Regions from separate parts of the Weizmannia sp. FSL W8-1119 genome, predicted to be linked through region 1. Evidence: riboswitches for the same ligand, from Rfam matches in the RefSeq annotation. Region 1 holds a riboswitch; each other region holds the start of a gene.

Region 1 (4,800 bases):
GAAAAATTGCTGTAATTGCGGATAAAATTGAGGAAACGGCAGAACAAGTTTATGACGCTTCAGACCAATATGTGATGCCGGGAATGGTCGATATCCATGTGCATATGTGCGAACCGGGGCGGACGGAATGGGAAGGATTTGAAACCGGAACAAAGGCGCTTGCCGCCGGGGGAACGACAACCTATGTAGATATGCCTTTAAATGCGCTGCCTGCCACGACAACAAAAGATGCTTTAGAAAAAAAGCTTGCCGCTGCCGCCGGCAAAAACTATGTGGACTACGCTTTTTACGGCGGATTAGTCCCAGGTAATCTCGATCAGTTAAAAGAACTTTCCGATTGCGGTGTTGTTGCTTATAAATGTTTTATGGCCAGCTGCGGAACCGATTTGCCGGGAGACTTTAAAAATGTAGATGATTACACGCTTTATGCGGGGATGAAAAAATTAGCCGAGCTGGGACATATTTTATTGATTCATGCAGAGAATGCCGCCATTACCGATGGGTTAGCAGAGGAGATGATCAAACAAGGGAAAACAAGTCCGGCTGATTATGTTGCAACACGGCCGGTATTTACAGAAGTGGATGCCATCAAGCGGGCGCTGTATTTTGCGAAACAAACCGGGTGCAAACTGCACTTTGTCCATGTCAGCAGTGCGGAAGGGGTGGAAGAAATTACGAAAGCGCGGAACGAAGGACAGGATGTCACGCTTGAGTCATGCCCCCATTACTTTACAATCGCAACAGCCCAATTTGCGGAAATCGGCCCGCTTGCAAAATGTTCCCCGCCTTTACGCAGCGAAGCGGAGCAGGAAAAACTTTGGGAAGTATTGAAACAAGGAAAAATCGATATGCTGACATCCGACCATTCCCCTTGCCCGCCTGTAATGAAGGACAGCGAAACCGGAAATATTTTTGAGGTATGGGGCGGCATAACCGGGTGCCAGAATAATGTCGATTTGATGTTCGATGAGGCTGTCAAAAAGCGCAATATTCCCATTACGCAATTTACGCGCATGATTGCAACCAACCCTGCCGAACGTTTTGGCTTAAAATCGAAAGGGGAAATTGCGCTCGCAAAAGATGCGGATCTCCTCTTTCTCGATCCCGACCGGCCATACACGGTAAGTGCGGAAGACCTCTATTACCGCCATAAGCACAGCCCGTATATCGGCAGAAAAATTGATTGCCGGGTTACGAAAACTTTTGTAAGAGGACAGCTCGTATTTGATCTGGATGGCGGTGGTATCAAGGGTGAGCCGGTTGGCAAATGGATCCGGCCAGCGAAGGTTTCAGACTATGCCGGAGTGCCGTCATAATGCCAACAGCATCAGGCTCTGCTTTCAAGAGCCTGATTTTGCTGGCATAAATTTTGGCCGGTTATCAATAGCTGGCATCCTGTATGCGCCGTGGCAATGCCTTCATTCCTCCCCGGTGTTTCGCTCAAAACTTACGGTTGCTTACGGTATGATTGATCATCCTGCCCCATCCTTTATTTTTTTGTAAAACTTTTATCAAAACATAGCCAAAAATGGCCCCTGCAAAAGAACTTAAAAAGAAGGCAGGGATAAATCCGAAAAGCGTTGATGTTTGGCCGAGCAGAAAAACAGCAATGGGATAACATGCCAAGGCACCGAGAATGCCCGTCCCCATGACCTCCCCGACAAAGGCAAAAATGAGCTTATTCGTCTTCGCGTAAAGATAAGCTGCCAAAAACGTGCCGATCATGCTTCCCGGAAAGGCAAAAATACTCCCTGTCCCAAGCAAGTTACGTAAAAGCGAGGATATAAAGGCTTGCGCAACCGCATAACCGGGGCCGAGCAAAACAGCCGAGAGTATATTGGCAAAATGCTGTACCGGAAAAATTTTTGCAAAACCGACCGGGATATAAATCAAGCTGCTGGATGCAGTCGTTACAGCCGCAATAACTGCAGTTGCTGTTATTTTTTGTGTTTTTCTCATTAGAACCAAACTTCCCTCCTTTTTAGTTGCGAATGAAAATCAGACCGGCCAGTCTTGTTTTTTATCGTTCATATCCCAAAATAAGTATTCATACTTTGAGGCCATTTGAAAATGGCGTTCTAAGGCCATCAGTTCCGTTTCTGATTTTCCGCTTGCCAGTTGGTCCATTAAGTCAATTAACCACTGCGTTCCGGAGCCGAACGTTTCTGAAGAATAGGTTTCGATCCATTTCTTGTAAGGATTGGCCTCCAATGTGTCTCGATGATTTACTTTTAGCAGTTTCCCAATTTCCCAATAATCCCAGGCACACGGCAACAAGCAGGCAACAAGTTCAGCCAAGCTTCCATTGGCGGCCACTTGCAGCATATAACTCGTGTAAGCAAGGTTAACCGGCGTTGGTTGGGTTGCTTCTAAATCCGTGCGTGTAATGCCAAACTCGGCAGCGTATTGGCGGTGCAGTTCCATCTCAAAATGCAACGATTCATGGAGCACCGCAGCAAATCTCGTCATCATGCCGAGGTTACCCGCTTTCACAACACCCATGGCAAACAGTTTTGCGTACTCAACTAAATATACGTAATCCTGCTTTAAATAATAGATAAATTTATCTCTTTCTAAAGTTCCGTTCCCCAGTCCCACGACAAAAGGATGGTTATGGTTTTTCTCCCAAATCGGTTGGACATTTTGATATAGCCTTTCTGTAAAAGATCGTTTCAACAATGATTCCTCCTTGTTTACCGGGAAACCGATTGCGGTTTGCAGGCTGGTTTCTCCCTTTGCCCCGAGCGATGGCCAGAGGCGGCTCCTCAAAATAAAAAACCCGCCCTCCATCGGAAAGCGGGTGTATCAATTACAAATCATCAGGTGTAATTTCATCACCTACTTCCCTTCGCTAGTACGAACTAGATCAGGTTCAAAGGGTACTTCTCAGCCAACCCGGCGCCCCTAGTAGACTATTGTGAATATTCATTTTCATTACTCTTACCATATCATAGTCCCGAATTTTGTGCAACAGCAAATTTATTGCCCGTAAAATATGGAAAAAAGCACAGGATGTTACCCCAAATGCTACCCGTACCATGCTTCAGTTCCCGAGATACGGTATTTTTTTTACAGCCAACCACATCAGCGATTACTTGTATGGATTTTCCTTCTGCACGAAGGGTGGAAATCTTCACCATGGATAAACCTCCGTATTGATTGCGTTTTCATCGTAAACGGTTTATCATGCTCTTTTTTTCATTTATTTAGCTTGTTGCATTTGATTATACAACTAGCCTTTTGTAAGTTTATCAAAAAAACCTATATAATCTACTATTGAATTTTCAAAATAATCACCTAAATAAATATCGAAATGTCCACAGTCATACTCTTTTATCGTTGCTTTCTTGGAGCGTTTTGCACACTTTATGGTTGCCCAAGCAGGTGCTAATGTATCTTTCCGACAAACCGCATAAAATATCGGTATTCCTATATTTTTAGTGTATCTACTAGGCGAATATTTAAAGAATTCTAAAACTGTTCTTGCGGGGGCTTTATTCACAAACTTTAAATTTTCAGGCATCAACTTAAAAACCTTTTCGTAGTCAGAAACAGCCATCATCGCTACTTTCCCCGGCGCATCCACCAATTTAATCATGACCGGATGATACCCGATAATAGAAGATAAAACGTCGGCTATGGCAAAGGGGAATATTTTTAGGGCAGATAGCGGTGAGATCGTTTTCATTGTAGCTAAGGTATTTGTATATGGACACTGTGCCACGGTTGCAAGAATATCTATTCGATAAGCTGATAGGGTTATAACGTGTCCCCCACTAAACGAACTTCCAAACAGGAGTATTTTACTATCATCAATCCTATCATTCTTTTTGATGAAATCAATGGCAGAGTTCCAATCTGCAAGTTGTTCTTTTACATTTATCCGTTGTCTTTTATTTCCGTCACTTGCTCCATGGTTACGATAATCAAATAAAAAGCAGGCATACCCGGCAGCAGCAAACCTTTCAGCATATGCGTCCAACCGCATTTCACGCACTCCACCCAAGCCATGAGCCATTACAATTACCGGGCATCTTTTATCTACATTGGGTAGATATAGCCACGCGCTACACCTTGTTCCATTTGAATAAAAGTCAATATCTTCTCGTCGAAATTGATTGTTCATTTTTCTCCCTTCTCCCGCTTCAGGCGAGCACAAACATTGCACGAAATAGAATTGACATATACGTATAAAAATGGCTCCACAGTGAACTACTTCCACTTCGACGGGTCACTCGAAGTAGGGGCTTCTCGACTTATCGTTACTTTTACGAGCTAACGAAAGCTGACCAAGTGAACTCTCTTGTTCCAAGAGTTTATGTTTCATACTAACCCCAATAAGCGTATGCCTTCTTGTTTGATATTGATTACGAATTATCGACACGGTCTGCTCTATAACCACACGAAGAACAACGATAGATAGAGGCGGTTCCTCAAAATAAAAAAACCGCCCTAATCGGAAAGCGGATGTATAAATTACAAATCATCAAGTGTCATTTCATCACCTACTTCCCTTCGCACGTACATACTAGATCAGGTTAGAAAGGTACTTCTCTCAACCAACTCGATGTACCTAACAGATTTTTGTGAATATTCATTTTCATTAACCTTACCCTATCATAGTCCAATATTTTGTGCAAGAAGATTTATTATCCGTCTTTTAAGTTTTTAAATATGGAAACAAAGCTTAAGGAATGTTGACTCGAATGCTGCCCAAGCAGGAAGAATATACTTGCATTTTTCTGTTTCTCAATAACTCTTTTAAATGTTGTGGGGGGGCTTAATGTTGGTTTGGTTATG
Region 2 (4,800 bases), 750 kb from region 1:
CCCGAAAAGTACTGTCTGCCATTATTTTATCATAAAAAGGGGAACTTTTGTTTGCATTCCTGCATAAAAGGCAGAATTGATGAAATGTTCCTAGGATCATAGACTGATAAAGAAAGATATGTTAGAATTTAACAAAATATGGATGGGGAGCTGGCAGTTTTGGAAGCAAAAAATGCGTTAAACATCCGGCGGCTGGGCGGCAAGGAAAAACTTCCGATGGATTTACTGCTCCTTGCCGACCCGTCACGCGAAATGGTGATGGCTTATGCCAACCGCGGAGAATGCTATGTGGCGGAAATTGAAGAAAAGGTGATCGGCGTTTACATCCTGCTACCGGCGAGGCCGGGAATCGTGGAATTGGCGAATGTGGCGGTTGCAAAAGAACATCAAGGGAAAGGCTTTGGAAAACGGCTTGTGCTGGATGCCATCCGGAGGGCAGGAAAAAGAGGATTTAAAACGATCGAAGTAGGCACCGGCAATTCCAGCATCAGCCAGCTGGCCTTGTATCAAAAATGCGGTTTCCGGATCTCCGGGGTGGACAGAGGCTTTTTCGTCAGGCATTATGCTGAAACGATATATGAAAACGGGATTCGCTGCCGGGATATGGTACGGTTATCCCTCGATTTGGTAGAAACGACATGCAAGGGGTAATGGAATTGGAACTGGTCTTTTACAATGATGATTTCAAGCAGCAATTGGACAACTATACAATAACGGATGATCAGCTCCGTTTCACCGGCCATCCGGATGAAGCCATTGCCCTTGCAAAAGATGATCCGGAACGGCACCCTGTTGTTGCAGTCCGCCATAACATGATCACAAACTTTTTTGTGCTTCATGAAAAAAATGGCGCCAGGCCATATACAAGTCATCCGCATGCCATATTGCTGCGGACGTTTTCAACCGATTTCCACCAGCAGGGAAAAGGATACGCCAGGCAATGTTTAAAACAGCTGCCCCATTTTGTCCGTACCCATTTTCCGGAAATAGAGCAGATGGTTCTTGGGGTGAATACGGAAAATGTTGCTGCCCAAAATTTGTACAGACAAGCCGGGTTTGTGGATGAAGGGGGCAGGATGTTTGGAAAAAAAGGCGAATTGATTATTATGCATTACCATTTAGGCAAAGAAGGGATATACAGATGGAAATAAAAGAACTTGCAAACCGGGAAGAGTGGAAAGCAGCGTTTCCGGTGATGAAACAGCTGCGTAAACATTTGGACGAAGAACACTATCTCCAGCTGGTGGAAGAGGCGGCAGAAAAATCGGATTACAAGATGGCCGCAGTAATAGATGACGGAAACATTGTGGCGGTAACCGGCTATATGCCGATGATTACCTTGTACAACGGGCGGTTTATTTGGGTATGCGACCTGGTGACGGATGAAGCGCACAGATCAAAAGGGTACGGCGCCAGGCTTTTGGCGCATGTGGAAAAACAGGCCGGCGAAAACGGATACGGCATTGTATCCCTGTCATCCGGCCTGCAGAGAAAAGACGCACACCGGTTTTATGAAGAAAAAATGGATTATGATAAAGTCAGTTATGTTTTTTTAAAAAGATTGTAAACTTTACATCTTCGTTGGAAAGGGATATAATAGCTAAAAAATAATCTTTCAAACTACTAGGGGTGCCCGGATCTGGCGGGCTGAGAGAAAAACCGGCGTTTTTCAACCCTTTGGACCTGATCCGGATCATACCGGCGTAGGAAAGTAGGAATTTGTAAAAAATTTCTTGCTGATAAAGTCAGGTCTTTTCGGGCCTGGCTTTTTTGCATGGAAAGGGGTGGGACAAATGAAACTCGATGAGCAGGTGGTTGCCGTCACCGGCGGAAGCAGGGGGTTGGGCAAGGCGCTTGTAAAAGCTTTTGCAAGAGAGGGGGCGGGCGTTGTCATCAACTATTTTGAGAGTGAGGGGAAGGCAAAGGACCTTCAGCATATTTTAGGCGAAAAAGCGGTTGCCCTGAAGGCGGATGTAAGGGATCCGGTCCAGGTAAGAAAGATGTTCCGGCAGGCCGAAGCTTATTTTTCCAGGCCTGTCACGACGATTGTAAATAATGCCCTTGTGCATTTCCGCTTTGATCCGGAATCCCGGCACGATGCTTCCCGGATTTCGTGGGAGGAATACAGCCTGCAGATGGAAGGTGCGGTTCGCGGCGCATTAAATACCATCCAGGCCGGCCTTGCGGGAATGAAACGGCTGCATTTCGGCAGGGTGATCAATATTGGCACAAACCTGTTTCAAAATCCGGTTGTCGCCTACCATGATTACAATACGAGCAAGGCTGCGCTCCTCGGCTTCACCCGGAGCATGGCGAAAGATCTGGGGCAATATGGCATTACCGTTAATATGGTATCCGGCGGCCTTCTGAAAACGACGGATGCAAGTGCGGCCACATCTGAAGAGGTTTTTCAATTGATTCAGGCAACAACCCCGCTGCAAAGGGTGACAGAACCGGAAGACGTTGCGGATGCCGTGTTGTTTTTTGCATCGCCATGGGCCAGGGCGGTAACCGGGCAAAACCTCGTCGTTGACGGCGGACTTGTAATGGATTAGGAGGGAATGAAAATGGAAAAGGAAAAACCAATTGAACTGCTTGAAAAAATCAGGGAAGCCAATCCGCTTATCCATAATATCACGAATATTGTGGTGGCTAATTTCACAGCAAACGGGCTGCTGGCACTTGGCGCATCTCCGGTAATGGCCGATGCGGTGGAAGAAGTTGCCGATATGGCGAAAGCGGCAAATGCGGTCGTATTAAATATCGGCACTTTGAATGAAAAAGCCGTCGAAGCCATGATTTTGGCGGGAAAGTCTGCAAATGAAAATGGCGTTCCGGTCGTCCTTGATCCGGTAGCTGCCGGTTCAACCCGTTACCGGACAGAAACGGCAAAAAAATTGCTGAAAGAAATCCGCTTCACATCCATCAGGGGAAATGCCGGAGAAATCGCCAATCTGGTCGGAATAGATGCCAAAGTTAAAGGCGTCGATGCAGGAGATACCAGCCTGGATACGGGCGAACTCGCTTTAAAAGCGGCAAAAACGCTTCATACTACGGTCGTGGTAAGTGGCAAGACGGATGCGGTGTCAAACGGTTCCGAACTCTATCTCGTACATAACGGCCACCCGCTTTTAACAAAAGTCACCGGGACAGGCTGCCTTTTGTCCGCAGTTTGCGGCGCCTTTCTCGCTGTTGAGGAAGATCCGGTTCAGGCATCCGTTTCGGCGCTTGCGATTTACGGCGCTGCTGCGGAAATCGCAAGAGAAAAAACAGGCGGGGATTTGCCGGGCAGTTTTCAAATGGCATTTTTAGACCAGCTGGCAGAAATAGGGGCTGAAGAAATCCAAAAATATGCCTCTTTTGAAAAGAAAGAAGGGTGAACATCATGAAAAAAGCACTCACGATTGCCGGTTCTGATTCCGGGGGCGGTGCCGGCATCCAGGCGGACTTGAAAACATTTCAGGAATTGGAAGTATACGGCATGTCCGTGATTACCGCGGTGACAGCGCAAAATACACGCGGCGTCCAGGGGGTATTTCCGCTCGGACCCGAAGCCGTCTCCCGCCAATTGGAGTCCATTGCCGGAGATATGGGGACGGATGCGCTAAAAACCGGCATGTTGTTTGATTCCGGCATCATCGAAGTGGCCGCGGAAAAAATCAAAACCTACCGCTGGGAAAAACTCGTTGTGGACCCGGTGATCATTGCAAAAGGCGGGGAAACCCTTTTGCAAAAGGAAGCGGTTCAAGCCTTAAAAAGCAAGCTGCTTCCGCTCGCCTTCATTGTGACGCCGAATCTTCCGGAAGCAGAGGAACTGGCAGGAATGCCCATCCGAAATGCCGGGGATCGGAAGGAAGCGGCACGCATCATTGCGGATTGCGGCCCCCGGTATGTCCTTATTAAAGGCGGCCATAACGCATCTTCCCCGGTTTCGAGCGACTTGCTTTTTGACGGGGTGAATTTTTACGAATATACAGCGAAAAGGTACGCAACAAAAAATACGCACGGCACCGGCTGTACGTTTTCTTCGGCGATTACGGCGGAATTGGCAAAAGGCGCGGATATATTTGCTGCAGTGTCGACAGCAAAAGCATTCATTTCCGCCGCGATCGAAGACGGCATTCAAATTGGACACGGGCACGGGCCGACAAACCATTGGGCGTACCAAAAAAGGAGAATGAAAAACGGATGACAGCCGAATATTTGCGTGGCGCATTGAAACTGTATTTTATTATGGGTAGCCCGAACTGCACGCTGCCGCCGGAACAAGTGCTGGAAAAGGCCATCAGGGGCGGCGTCACCCTTTTTCAATTCCGTGAAAAAGGGAACGGTGCACGAAAAGGCGAAGAAAAGAAAGCGCTTGGTGAAAAATTGAAGTGGATATGCCAAAAAAACGGGATTCCTTTTCTTGTAAATGATGATATTGCACTTGCGTTGGAACTGGATGCTGATGGTGTGCATGTCGGGCAGGAAGATGAACCGCTGGCATCCGTACGAGAAAAGTTGGGGGATAAGATCATCGGCGTCTCGGCCTATACGTTGGAGGAAGCCAGGCAGGCAGCAAACGGAGGCGCGGATTATCTTGGCGTTGGCCCCATTTTTCCGACGAAATCGAAAGAAGATGCGAAAGCGGCGAAAGGGACAACCGTCATTCGCGAAATCCGCCAAAATGGCATCCGGATTCCAATTGTCGGAATTGGCGGCATAGGGCCGGGCAATGCAAAAAGCGTCATAGAAGCGGGCGCAGACGGCGTTTCCGTCATTTCTGCGATCGCAGGCGCGGAAGATGCAGAAGCGGCA
Region 3 (4,800 bases), 670 kb from region 1:
GGAACGGTTGAACAAACAACCAAATATAAAGAAAAGATGCACGCAGATCCCCGGTTCCGGGACATGGTCTTCAAAGAAGATGAAGCAGACGGCCATGCGTTTAAAAAAATGCACGTCCGCCCGCGCAAGGAGCTTGTTACGCTGCGGCTTGAAAAAGACATCAATCCGAATGAAAAAACGGGGAAATATTTGTCTCCGAAAGAATTTCGCGAGGCGCTGCTGGCTGAAGATACCGTCGTACTGGATGCGCGCAATGACTATGAGTATGATCTCGGGCATTTCCGCGGGGCATTGCGCCCGGATATCCGCACTTTCCGCGAACTGCCGGAATGGGTGCGCGAACATAAGGATCAATTAAAAGGCAAAAAAATTGTGACGTATTGCACCGGCGGCATCCGTTGTGAAAAATTTTCGGGCTGGCTGCTGGAAGAAGGGTTTGAAGATGTCGGCCAACTGCACGGCGGGATTGTGACATACGGAAAGGATCCGGAAGTGCAGGGAGAGCTGTGGGACGGCAAACTGTATGTATTTGACGAACGGATTTCCGTTCCGGTCAACCGAAAGGAACATGTCGTTGTCGGCCGGGATTATTTTACGGGGGAACCGTGCGAACGTTATGTCAACTGCGCCAACCCAGCCTGCAACAAGCAATTTTTATGCTCGGAAGAAAATGAACATAAATATATGCGGAGCTGCTCGCATGAATGCCGCACCGTGCCAAATAATTTATATGTAAAAGAACACGGCCTTACACCGGAAAAAGTAGCTGAACGGCTGCGCCGGATCGAAGAAGAAGACGCGGCGTTAAACCGGTAACCGGCGCGGCTTTTAACCTTACGATTCGGAAAGCGGATGGTGAAAAAGGGGATGGAAACCGTGCTCGCTCCCTGCCGGAACGATTCCTTGCTTCGGAAACGGCATTTTCTTGAAAGAAACAAGGCCTAAAGAGCGGAATGTGAAAAAGAGAAGAAAAACCGGGAACTGCTGCAAACATCCCAGCTCGGGGGCAGGGTTAACAAGCGGTGCGTTCCGGAACAGAGAAAGGATTTGGTGCAACTGGGCCAAATCCTTTTTATCTGCCTGTTTTTTGTGTAAAATGGGGAAAAATGGGCATCTTTGCCGCTTCATACGCGGTATGGCAGAGGATGAAAATCAGCGGGCAATATTTTCAGGATAGAAAGAAAGGCGGGATTTGGATGTGCGGGAGGTACACGTTAACGGCATCTGTAAATGAATTGGAAAAAAGGTTCCATGCCAAAGCTTCTTTTTCAAGCAGTGAATATGCCAAAAGTTATAATGTCGCGCCTTCGCAAATGGTGGCTGCCGTGATCAGCGCCCATGGGCAGTACAGACTCGGTTTTTTAAAATGGGGCTTGATTCCTTCCTGGGCAAAAGATCCGAAAATCGGGCATAAGATGATCAATGCCAGAAGCGAAACCGTATTTCAGAAACCGGGTTTCCGGGAGGCAGTGAAAAGGCGGCGCTGCCTCATTCCGGCCGATTCTTTTTTTGAGTGGAACCGAAAAGACGGCACCCGGGCGCCGATGCGGATCAGTCTTAAGAACAGGGGCATTTTTGCGATGGCCGGGCTTTGGGAAAAATGGATGGACCAGGAAGGGAATCCGGTCTTTACTTGCACGATTTTAACGACAAAGGCGAACAGGATGATGGCAAAAATTCACGACCGGATGCCGGTGATTTTACGCAGGGAAGATGAAGAAAAATGGCTGGACACATCGGTCACTGAGGCGGGCCGGCTGTTGCCACTCCTTTCGCAGTATGATGCAGACCTAATGGAAATGTATGCCGTATCTGAACGCGTCAATTCGCCGAAAAACAATTTTCCAGAGCTGTTATTGCCAAAAAATTAAATTTTTTGTTGAAATGTTGTGGCAAAAAGTTTATCATAAAGGTGACAATTTCATGAACGTAACCACAGGGGGAGCGTTAAGCTGAGAGTGAACGCCATGTTCTGACCCTTTGAACCTGTCCGGTTAATGCCGGCGTAGGGATGTGGAATTTCTTTTGTCCTCCCATGGTTCGTTATGTTCATGCATACCAAAAGGGGGATTTTTTTATGGGCAAATTAAGTTTACAGGCTATGATTGAAGCGGCTATTTTTGCGGCGTTCGCGCTCGTGTTGGACTTATTGCCGTCCATTAAGGTGACGTCCGCGATTTCTCTGTCGTTTGCCATGCTGCCGGTTTTTGTAGTCGCTTTTCGCTGGGGATTTAAAGCAAGTGTTGCTTCGGGATTTATTTGGAGCTTGCTGCAGATCGTCACCGGTGATGCAAATGATATTCTCAACCCGATTCAGGGCATCATGGAATATCCGGTCGCTTTTTCATTCATCGGGTTTGCCGGGCTTTTTCGGCCGCTTATCGAAAGAAGCTGCCGCCATGCCAAAAGGGGCACGATGACTTTTTGGATATGCCTTTCTGTTCTTGCCGGCAGTTTCGCCCGCTATTTCTGGCATTTCGTGGCCGGCGTGTTTTTCTGGGGTTCCTATGCGCCTAAAGGGCAGTCGGCGTTTCTCTATTCTTTCATCACGAACGGCGTCACGATGATTGGCAATGGCATTTTATGCGCAGCTGTTGCGGCGATCCTCTTTAATGCCGCCCCGCAGCTGCTGACAAAATACCGCAATCAGCACAGGCATGCGGCGTAAAAGCAACTTGAAAACGGCAAGGCAACTGCGCCTTGCCGTTTTCACTTCAGGCAGGAGGCTTTATGGAAACAGGCGCCTTGTAAAGCCGGAGTTCGGTTTCACCGCTTTTTCAGTTGATCATGGCCGGCAGAACGGGTAATGGCCGTAAGAAACGGGAAAGGATAAAAAGAAGGAATAATGAAAGAAAGGGGATTTTATGGATAAAGACATTCATCACCCGTTTGGCCGCCGGATCATCCCGATGACTTCGATTGAAAGCGGAACAGGCAGGGAATTGCTGCCGGATATCTATTGCTTTACCATCCAAATTGTAAATGTGTGTCTGATCGGCAGGGCCGGAACCGGTACATTTGTCCTCGTGGATGCCGGCATGCCGGGTTCCGCCGGCGCGATATTTTCAGCCGTGCGGGAACGCTTCGGGGAAAAGGCAAAACCAAAAGCGGTTTTACTAACGCATGGCCATTTTGACCACGTGGGTGCGATTGCGCCATTATTGGAAAAATGGGACGTGCCGGTTTTTGCACATCCATTGGAGCTGCCCTATTTAACCGGGCGTGAAACGTATCCGGATCCCGATCCGACTGTTGAAGGCGGCCTGCTGGCGAAGATTTCCATGATATATCCGAATGAACCAGTTGATCTTGGCAAGGCTGTCCAACCCCTTCCCGAAGACGGGACGGTCCCGTTTCTGCCGGGCTGGAAATGGATCCATACGCCCGGCCATTCGAACGGGCATGTATCGTTCTTCAGGGAAGCAGACAACGTGTTGATCGCGGGGGACGCATTTATCACCGTCAGACAGGATGAATTTTGGAAAGTGCTGGTGCAAAAGCAGGAAGTAAACGGGCCGCCGCGCTATTTTACAAACGACTGGAAGGCGGCAAAACGCTCAGTTGAAAAATTGGCTGCCTTAAAGCCGGAAACTGCTCTTTGCGGCCACGGGATCCCGATGTCCGGCGCCGGCTTGCGGGAAGGGCTTGAGGCCCTTGTCTCCGGATTTGATGAAATCGCGCTCCCGGATCACGGGAAGTACGTGGATGGCGCACAATAGGCGGTTTCTTCATTGCTTCCTTCCCCGCAAAGGTTTACAATAATTTGTAAATGGATGGATAAAAAGGAGCGAGAAAATTGGAAGTCAAAGATTTTATGATCCGCGATGTCATTACGGTAAAAAAAGAGACGACGATCCGGGAACTGTTAAAGGTGCTTGCCCACCACCGGATCGGCGGCGTACCGGTCGTGGATGCGGAAGGAAAGCTGCTCGGCATGGTCAGTGACGGGGATGTCATCCGCTTTTTGCAGCCAAAGGCACGGACCGTTTACGATTTTTATATTACGATCGTGGTAAATGAGCAGGAAGACTTTAATGAAAAATTGGTGCACAGCCTGGACTTCCCGGTGGAAAAGATTATGAAACGGCGGGAACTGTATACGGTAAGGCCTGAAGACGATTTTGAAAATGCGCTCAGGATTCTGGCAAAACACCATTTTAAAAAGCTTCCGGTCGTCAATCAGGCAGGGCGTGTTGTCGGCGTCATCTCAAGAGGCGATATCATGCGCCAGATTACGGATAAATTGCTCAACAGCTAAATCGCAATGTTTAGACCGGCCTCCCCGGGGAAGACTATACATAACAGTCTTTCGGGGAGGTCAAATCATGAACGGAACTTCAATGCCGCAATCTCCTGAACCGTTGTGGCGCAAAACGGTCACGATGCCGCAATTTCCATCGTTAACGCAGGATATGGAAGCCGATGTGGCCGTTGTGGGTGCCGGAATGGCCGGGATTGTAACTACCTATTTGCTGGCAAACGAAGGGTATAAAACGATCCTGTTTGATGCCGGATCCATTGCAAATGGCACAAGCGGGCATACGACGGCAAAAATCACCGCACAGCACGGGCTCATTTATGATGAATTGATCCAGCATATAGGAAAAGAAAAAGCATCCCTTTATTACAAAGCAAACGAAACAGCTGCATCGTTCATTGAACAAACGACCTGAAGCACGGGATCCGCTGTGATTTTTCGCGGCAGGATGCCTTTCTCTATACCAATTCCGATGCATATATTGAAAAACTGGAAAAAGAAATGCAGGCGTATGAAACCCTCGGCATCCCGGGAGAATGGAT
Region 4 (4,800 bases), 1.7 Mb from region 1:
TAATAAAATACCGTTACGGTAATGCCCCGCTGCAATAAACAATCCCTTCTTAAACGGATGTTCTCCTATGTACGGGAGGCCATCCCCTGTTTGCGGCCGAACACCTGCCCATGCTCGTTCCCACTTGGCATCTTTTATTTGGGGAACCAATTGGATCGCTCTCTCTACTAATGAAGCAATTCCCCCAAGCGTCACTTTTTTATCAAACGTATTTTCTACCTGGGTAGCACCAATAAAGATTTCACCATTCCGCTTTGGTACAAAGTAGCATCTCTTATCGGAAAAAATCGTTCTCTTCAGGATAGGGGTATCAGATTTAACGGAAAAGCATTCGCCCTTTACCGGATAAACCGGCATGTCTATCCCTGTATCCTTCATCAACTGTGCTGACCATGCTCCCGTTGCAAGGACAACCTGATGGCAATGGATGTCACCGGAAGTCGTTTTAACCCCAATGACACGTTCCCGTTCATAGATGAACGAGAGGACTTCCGTGTTTTCAAGAATTTCCGTTCCAAAATGAATCGCTGCCTTTGCAAAGGCCTTCGATAAGGTTGCCGGCATGACGTGGCCATCATTAGGAAGATACATGCCACCAACGATGTTAGAGGAGAGGGACGGCTCCATTTCCAAACATTCATGAGAATCAAGCCACTTTATGGCTGGATCCCAATTTTGCTGGAAGGTCACCTGTTTTTTTACTTCCTCTGCGATAGCATCGGTTTCGGCAATTTTTATGATCCCTTTTTGGTCAAACTCTATATCGATTCCAGTCATTTCATACAGTTCGTTTGCAAGTTCAGGAAACATAGCTTGGCTTTTTAAAGCGAATTGGAACAGTGGACCGTCTTGTTCTATCTCCGCTTGTGCCGCAAGCATTCCCGCTGCCGCACTAGAGGCTTCACATGCTAATTGTTTCTTCTCAATTATGGCTACTTTTCTTCCTCTTTTTGAAAGTTGATAGGCGATAGAACTTCCGTTAATTCCGCCGCCTATCACGACAACATCAAATGTACGCGTCAATTTTTCCATCTCCATTTATTAAGGCATTGTAGTAATCCTTAACTGCTGATAAAGGATCACGAGCCTCAAGTATTCCTGACATGACGGCAATCCCTTTTGCACCAGCGTGAATAACACTTTGGGCATTTTCTGGCGTTATACCGCCAATCGCAATCACCGGTATGTCTAGTTGTGCCACTTTGGCTAATTGTTTTAGCCCCTTGGGTATCTTTCCGGGCTTTGAGCCGGAAAAAAAGATGTGGCCGAACAAGACGTAATCCGCACCATCCCGATTGGCTTTTACGCCTTCACGATAGGAATGAATCGATCGGCCAACTTTAAGAAAGGGAAACATGGTTTTGACAATCGAAGTTTCCAAGCTATGAAAGGCTAGCTGAACACCAGCTGCTTTCGCTGCCAAAGCGACATCTACCCGGTCATTAATGATCATTTTGGATAGGGGAATGTTTTGCGCTAGATACTCAATTATCTGGTAAAGTTCCCGTGCCGTTTTTTGTTTTTCCCGTATGTGGATGGCCGTTACGAACGGGTGAATATCGGTTAATATTTCATGTAACTGTGCAACGGGCATTTTGCCATTCGAGATCACATGTAATTCTTTAATACCGTTAGAAATTTAGCTCACCTCCTTGGAAAATTTCCACATAAATGAACCTAATGAAAAACAAAAAAGCCACTTTCTTCGGTAAGAAAATGGCTGATGATTTGAAAAGAAATCAAATATCCTGTTTCCACTTTCCTACGCTGGTATTACCCAGATCAGGTTCATAAGAGTCCCGAAGTATACTTCGATCTCAGCCTTTTAAAAAAGGCACCTCTAGCGGATGACTTCGTGTATTAAATTGTAAATATTGCCTATAGTTTAATAATACCACATATCTAGAAAAGGTCAACAATTTATATAGGCAGTTTGTCTTCTTCCATGCCCGGAAATAACTGTAGTAGACAAAGGCAGGTCCCGTGAAGCAAAATGTCTCGATAGAACATCGAGTCTTTTTTCAAGTATATGATAAAATCATCAAGTCCCCTGTCTTCCGGTCTGGCATTGAGTTGAGAAACTTCAAATGCACCGTGCAAAAACCTTATTACTCAATTATGTTAACTAGAAAATCGTTCCTTCTCCGGGTTCATTTTTCTTATAGACCGATCTAATAGTGGAATGAGGGCAACAAGGATAAAGCTTATTCCGCCAACTGTAGCAACCATTTTATATCCAAAAATCTCAGCCAAAGGAACTGCCATCACCTGACCAATGGGGATTGTAATAAAAGCTCCTAAGTCATCAAAAGCAAGTACCCGTGAAAGTTTATCACGTGGAATCGCTTGCTGTAATGTTGTATCCCAGCCGATTCCAGAGATCGTTTGTCCAACCCCCGCGATTGCTGTAACAATTAATAAATAAGGTAATGCGAATCCTTGGCCAAGGACGATCAGAGGTATTCCACCGAAAGCAACGGCAATCAAACTGTCCCGAAGAGGATACCGGAGTTGTAATTTCAGCATCACTAGACTAGCTATAAGAAGACCCACTGCTTTTATACTTAATGTTAGACCCCATCCAGTTGAACCAATGGTATTTTTAGCAATAATGGGTCCAAGCACTTGCCACACACCCATTTGGACTGCATTTATTAAAGCAAAAGCTCCCGTTATTAACCAAATCCAACGACGCCTTCGAAAGTAACTCCACCCCTCGCGCATTTCGTGCATGAACGAAGTTTTCGAAACAACAGGATGTGAAGGAATATGAACTCTACTCATAAAAATAGAGGCGATAAAAAAACTAATCGCATCAATTGCAATCCCCCATCCTCCTCCGAAAATTGCTACTAAAGTCCCTGCAAGAGCAGGACCAACAATTTTAGATGCACTCCGTGATAAATTTAACAGTGAATTAGCTTGTTTGATATGTTTTCTTTCCACCAATTCAGGGATAATACCTCGCATTGCAGGGGAAGTAAAGGCTCCTAATATACCATTTATAATTGCCAATGGGAAAATCGTATATGGATTTCCGCCTGCAAGGACGATAATGGCAATCCCCATTTGAGAACATCCGGAACCGAGGTTACTTAGGCGTATTAATTTATCTCGTCTGTAACGATCAGCAATACTGCCGCCGATAACCAGCATCAAAATATTAGGGAGAACCGCAGCCGCAAGTATATACCCCAATAGATGTTGGCCCTGCTTAACTTGAAGAATTGCAAAAGCAAGAGAAACAGGAGTCATCGCACTTCCGAATAAAGAGACTGTTTGCCCTAAGAAAAACCACTTGAACTTTTCACTAAGTGATAAAGTATTAAATATTGACTGATTTCTCAAGGCGAGCCCTTCTTTCAATTGTTATCGGATAGGACCCCTTTGTATGAGACTTTCTTTTGGTAAATGTCTGATCACTTTTCCAGCCATCAATATTCTGCTTGCCTGTATATTCTTTTTCATTTTAAAGGTGGACCCTGGTTTTCCCAAACAGTTGCGGTTCAGATAGACTCTCTATATTTTCGAGCGAACGTCCTGTCGTTTTTGGCGCCAGTAGTGCGATATCCAATACGACAATCAGCATTGCTATTGCAACAATAATAAACATCGCTGTTGCACCTTCATTTTCCAGTACCGGGAGCAGCATAAACGGCATAAGGCCGCTCATAATACGGCTGATGCTGTATGCCATTCCGGTAGCACTCGCACGGATTTCAGTTGGAAAGATTTCCGCCTGCAGTACGTGGAAAGCATTTGAAAAGATATTGCTGCAAAGTGTATAGGCAAATCCAAATACAATGACCAGAAAAGGCGAACCGCCGATTCCAAATAAAACGCCAAATACACCCATACAAACAGCGGAAAAGCACACCAGCCATTTACGGTCCATTTTTTCGATAAGCGGAACAGAAAGTAATGATCCGAGCGGGTAGCCGATAAATGACAAGGCGATATACTCCAGTGAATGCGTGACAGTGTAGCCTTTTGATGCGAGTACAAGCGGCGCAAGCGTCCCAAAGCCGTAGTAGCCAATCGTTTGGAAAATTTGAAAAATGTAAAGCATGACCGTACTTTTCCATAATCTTTTTTGAAAGACAGCACTCAAAGTACTTCCCTTTGGCATTTGGTCTGCAGGCTCAGGTTGTAATTTTGAAACCATCCCGGCCTCTTTCTTTCCTTTCTGAAATCTCTCCAGTAATGCAACTGCTTCCTGCATTCTTCCTTTAGTGGCAAGCCAGCGCGGAGATTCCGGAAGCGTACGCGCCGCCATCAAGACGAAAACACCCCCTGCCGCCCCAAGCAGGAACACCCATCTCCATCCATCCAATCCCATGGGGCTTAAAGGCACAAGGACACGGGAAAGAAATCCTTCAACAGGAACGGCGAGAAAACCAAGCGTATACGCCCAGGCAATATATTTCCCGCGTTTTACCGACGGAATCAATTCGCTTAAATATGTATCACATAACGCCGGCTGCGCGCCCAGACCCATTCCTGCCAGGAACCGGAAAAAGATGACCGTGACGACATTCGGGCTAAAGGCAATGAAAATAGTAAAAAGACTATAAATGCCGATATTTAGCATAAAAGCCCGCTTTCTGCCGTAACGGTCTGCAATATGGCAAAGGAAAATAGCCCCGATAAACATCCCCAAAAAGCTGGAGCCCAGCAGCAAAGGCATGAGCGAAGCCGAGACATGAAATTCTTCACCTAATACACTGGAGAGCACACCTGCAAGAAATAACTCAAAAAACTCGAAAAATAATCCCATTCCAATTACCGCGGTTGCCCGTT

Evidence for each region. Region 1 has a riboswitch for thiamine pyrophosphate ahead of tenA (thiaminase II). Riboswitches for the same ligand answer to the same signal wherever they lie in the genome.
Region 2: another riboswitch for thiamine pyrophosphate. It lies ahead of NSQ19_RS06790 (3-oxoacyl-ACP reductase); the one in region 1 lies ahead of tenA (thiaminase II).
Region 3: another riboswitch for thiamine pyrophosphate. It lies ahead of thiT (energy-coupled thiamine transporter ThiT); the one in region 1 lies ahead of tenA (thiaminase II).
Region 4: another riboswitch for thiamine pyrophosphate. It lies ahead of NSQ19_RS11630 (thiamine phosphate synthase); the one in region 1 lies ahead of tenA (thiaminase II).

What each region holds. Positions count from the first base shown of each region.
Region 1 is NZ_JBBOZL010000001.1:657,204-662,003, reverse strand. It holds gene allB (allantoinase AllB) at 1-1,316, shown strand, start outside; gene thiW (energy coupling factor transporter S component ThiW) at 1,441-1,959, opposite strand; gene tenA (thiaminase II) at 1,999-2,790, opposite strand; TPP riboswitch at 2,827-2,916, opposite strand; gene NSQ19_RS03055 (helix-turn-helix domain-containing protein) at 2,949-3,140, opposite strand; gene NSQ19_RS03050 (alpha/beta hydrolase) at 3,233-4,126, opposite strand.
Region 2 is NZ_JBBOZL010000001.1:1,411,587-1,416,386, forward strand. It holds gene NSQ19_RS06775 (GNAT family N-acetyltransferase) at 139-651, shown strand; gene NSQ19_RS06780 (GNAT family N-acetyltransferase) at 651-1,151, shown strand; gene NSQ19_RS06785 (GNAT family N-acetyltransferase) at 1,142-1,567, shown strand; TPP riboswitch at 1,616-1,727, shown strand; gene NSQ19_RS06790 (3-oxoacyl-ACP reductase) at 1,794-2,555, shown strand; gene thiM (hydroxyethylthiazole kinase) at 2,568-3,380, shown strand; gene thiD (bifunctional hydroxymethylpyrimidine kinase/phosphomethylpyrimidine kinase) at 3,386-4,192, shown strand; gene thiE (thiamine phosphate synthase) at 4,189-4,800, shown strand, end outside.
Region 3 is NZ_JBBOZL010000001.1:1,329,987-1,334,786, forward strand. It holds gene trhO (oxygen-dependent tRNA uridine(34) hydroxylase TrhO) at 1-816, shown strand, start outside; gene NSQ19_RS06340 (SOS response-associated peptidase) at 1,197-1,871, shown strand; TPP riboswitch at 1,929-2,029, shown strand; gene thiT (energy-coupled thiamine transporter ThiT) at 2,078-2,668, shown strand; gene NSQ19_RS06350 (MBL fold metallo-hydrolase) at 2,865-3,719, shown strand; gene NSQ19_RS06355 (CBS domain-containing protein) at 3,797-4,258, shown strand; partial or broken gene NSQ19_RS06360 (FAD-dependent oxidoreductase) at 4,326-4,800, shown strand, end outside.
Region 4 is NZ_JBBOZL010000001.1:2,346,730-2,351,529, forward strand. It holds gene thiO (glycine oxidase ThiO) at 1-1,038, opposite strand, end outside; gene NSQ19_RS11630 (thiamine phosphate synthase) at 1,007-1,612, opposite strand; TPP riboswitch at 1,743-1,852, opposite strand; gene NSQ19_RS11635 (MFS transporter) at 2,122-3,348, opposite strand; gene NSQ19_RS11640 (MFS transporter) at 3,470-4,800, opposite strand, start outside.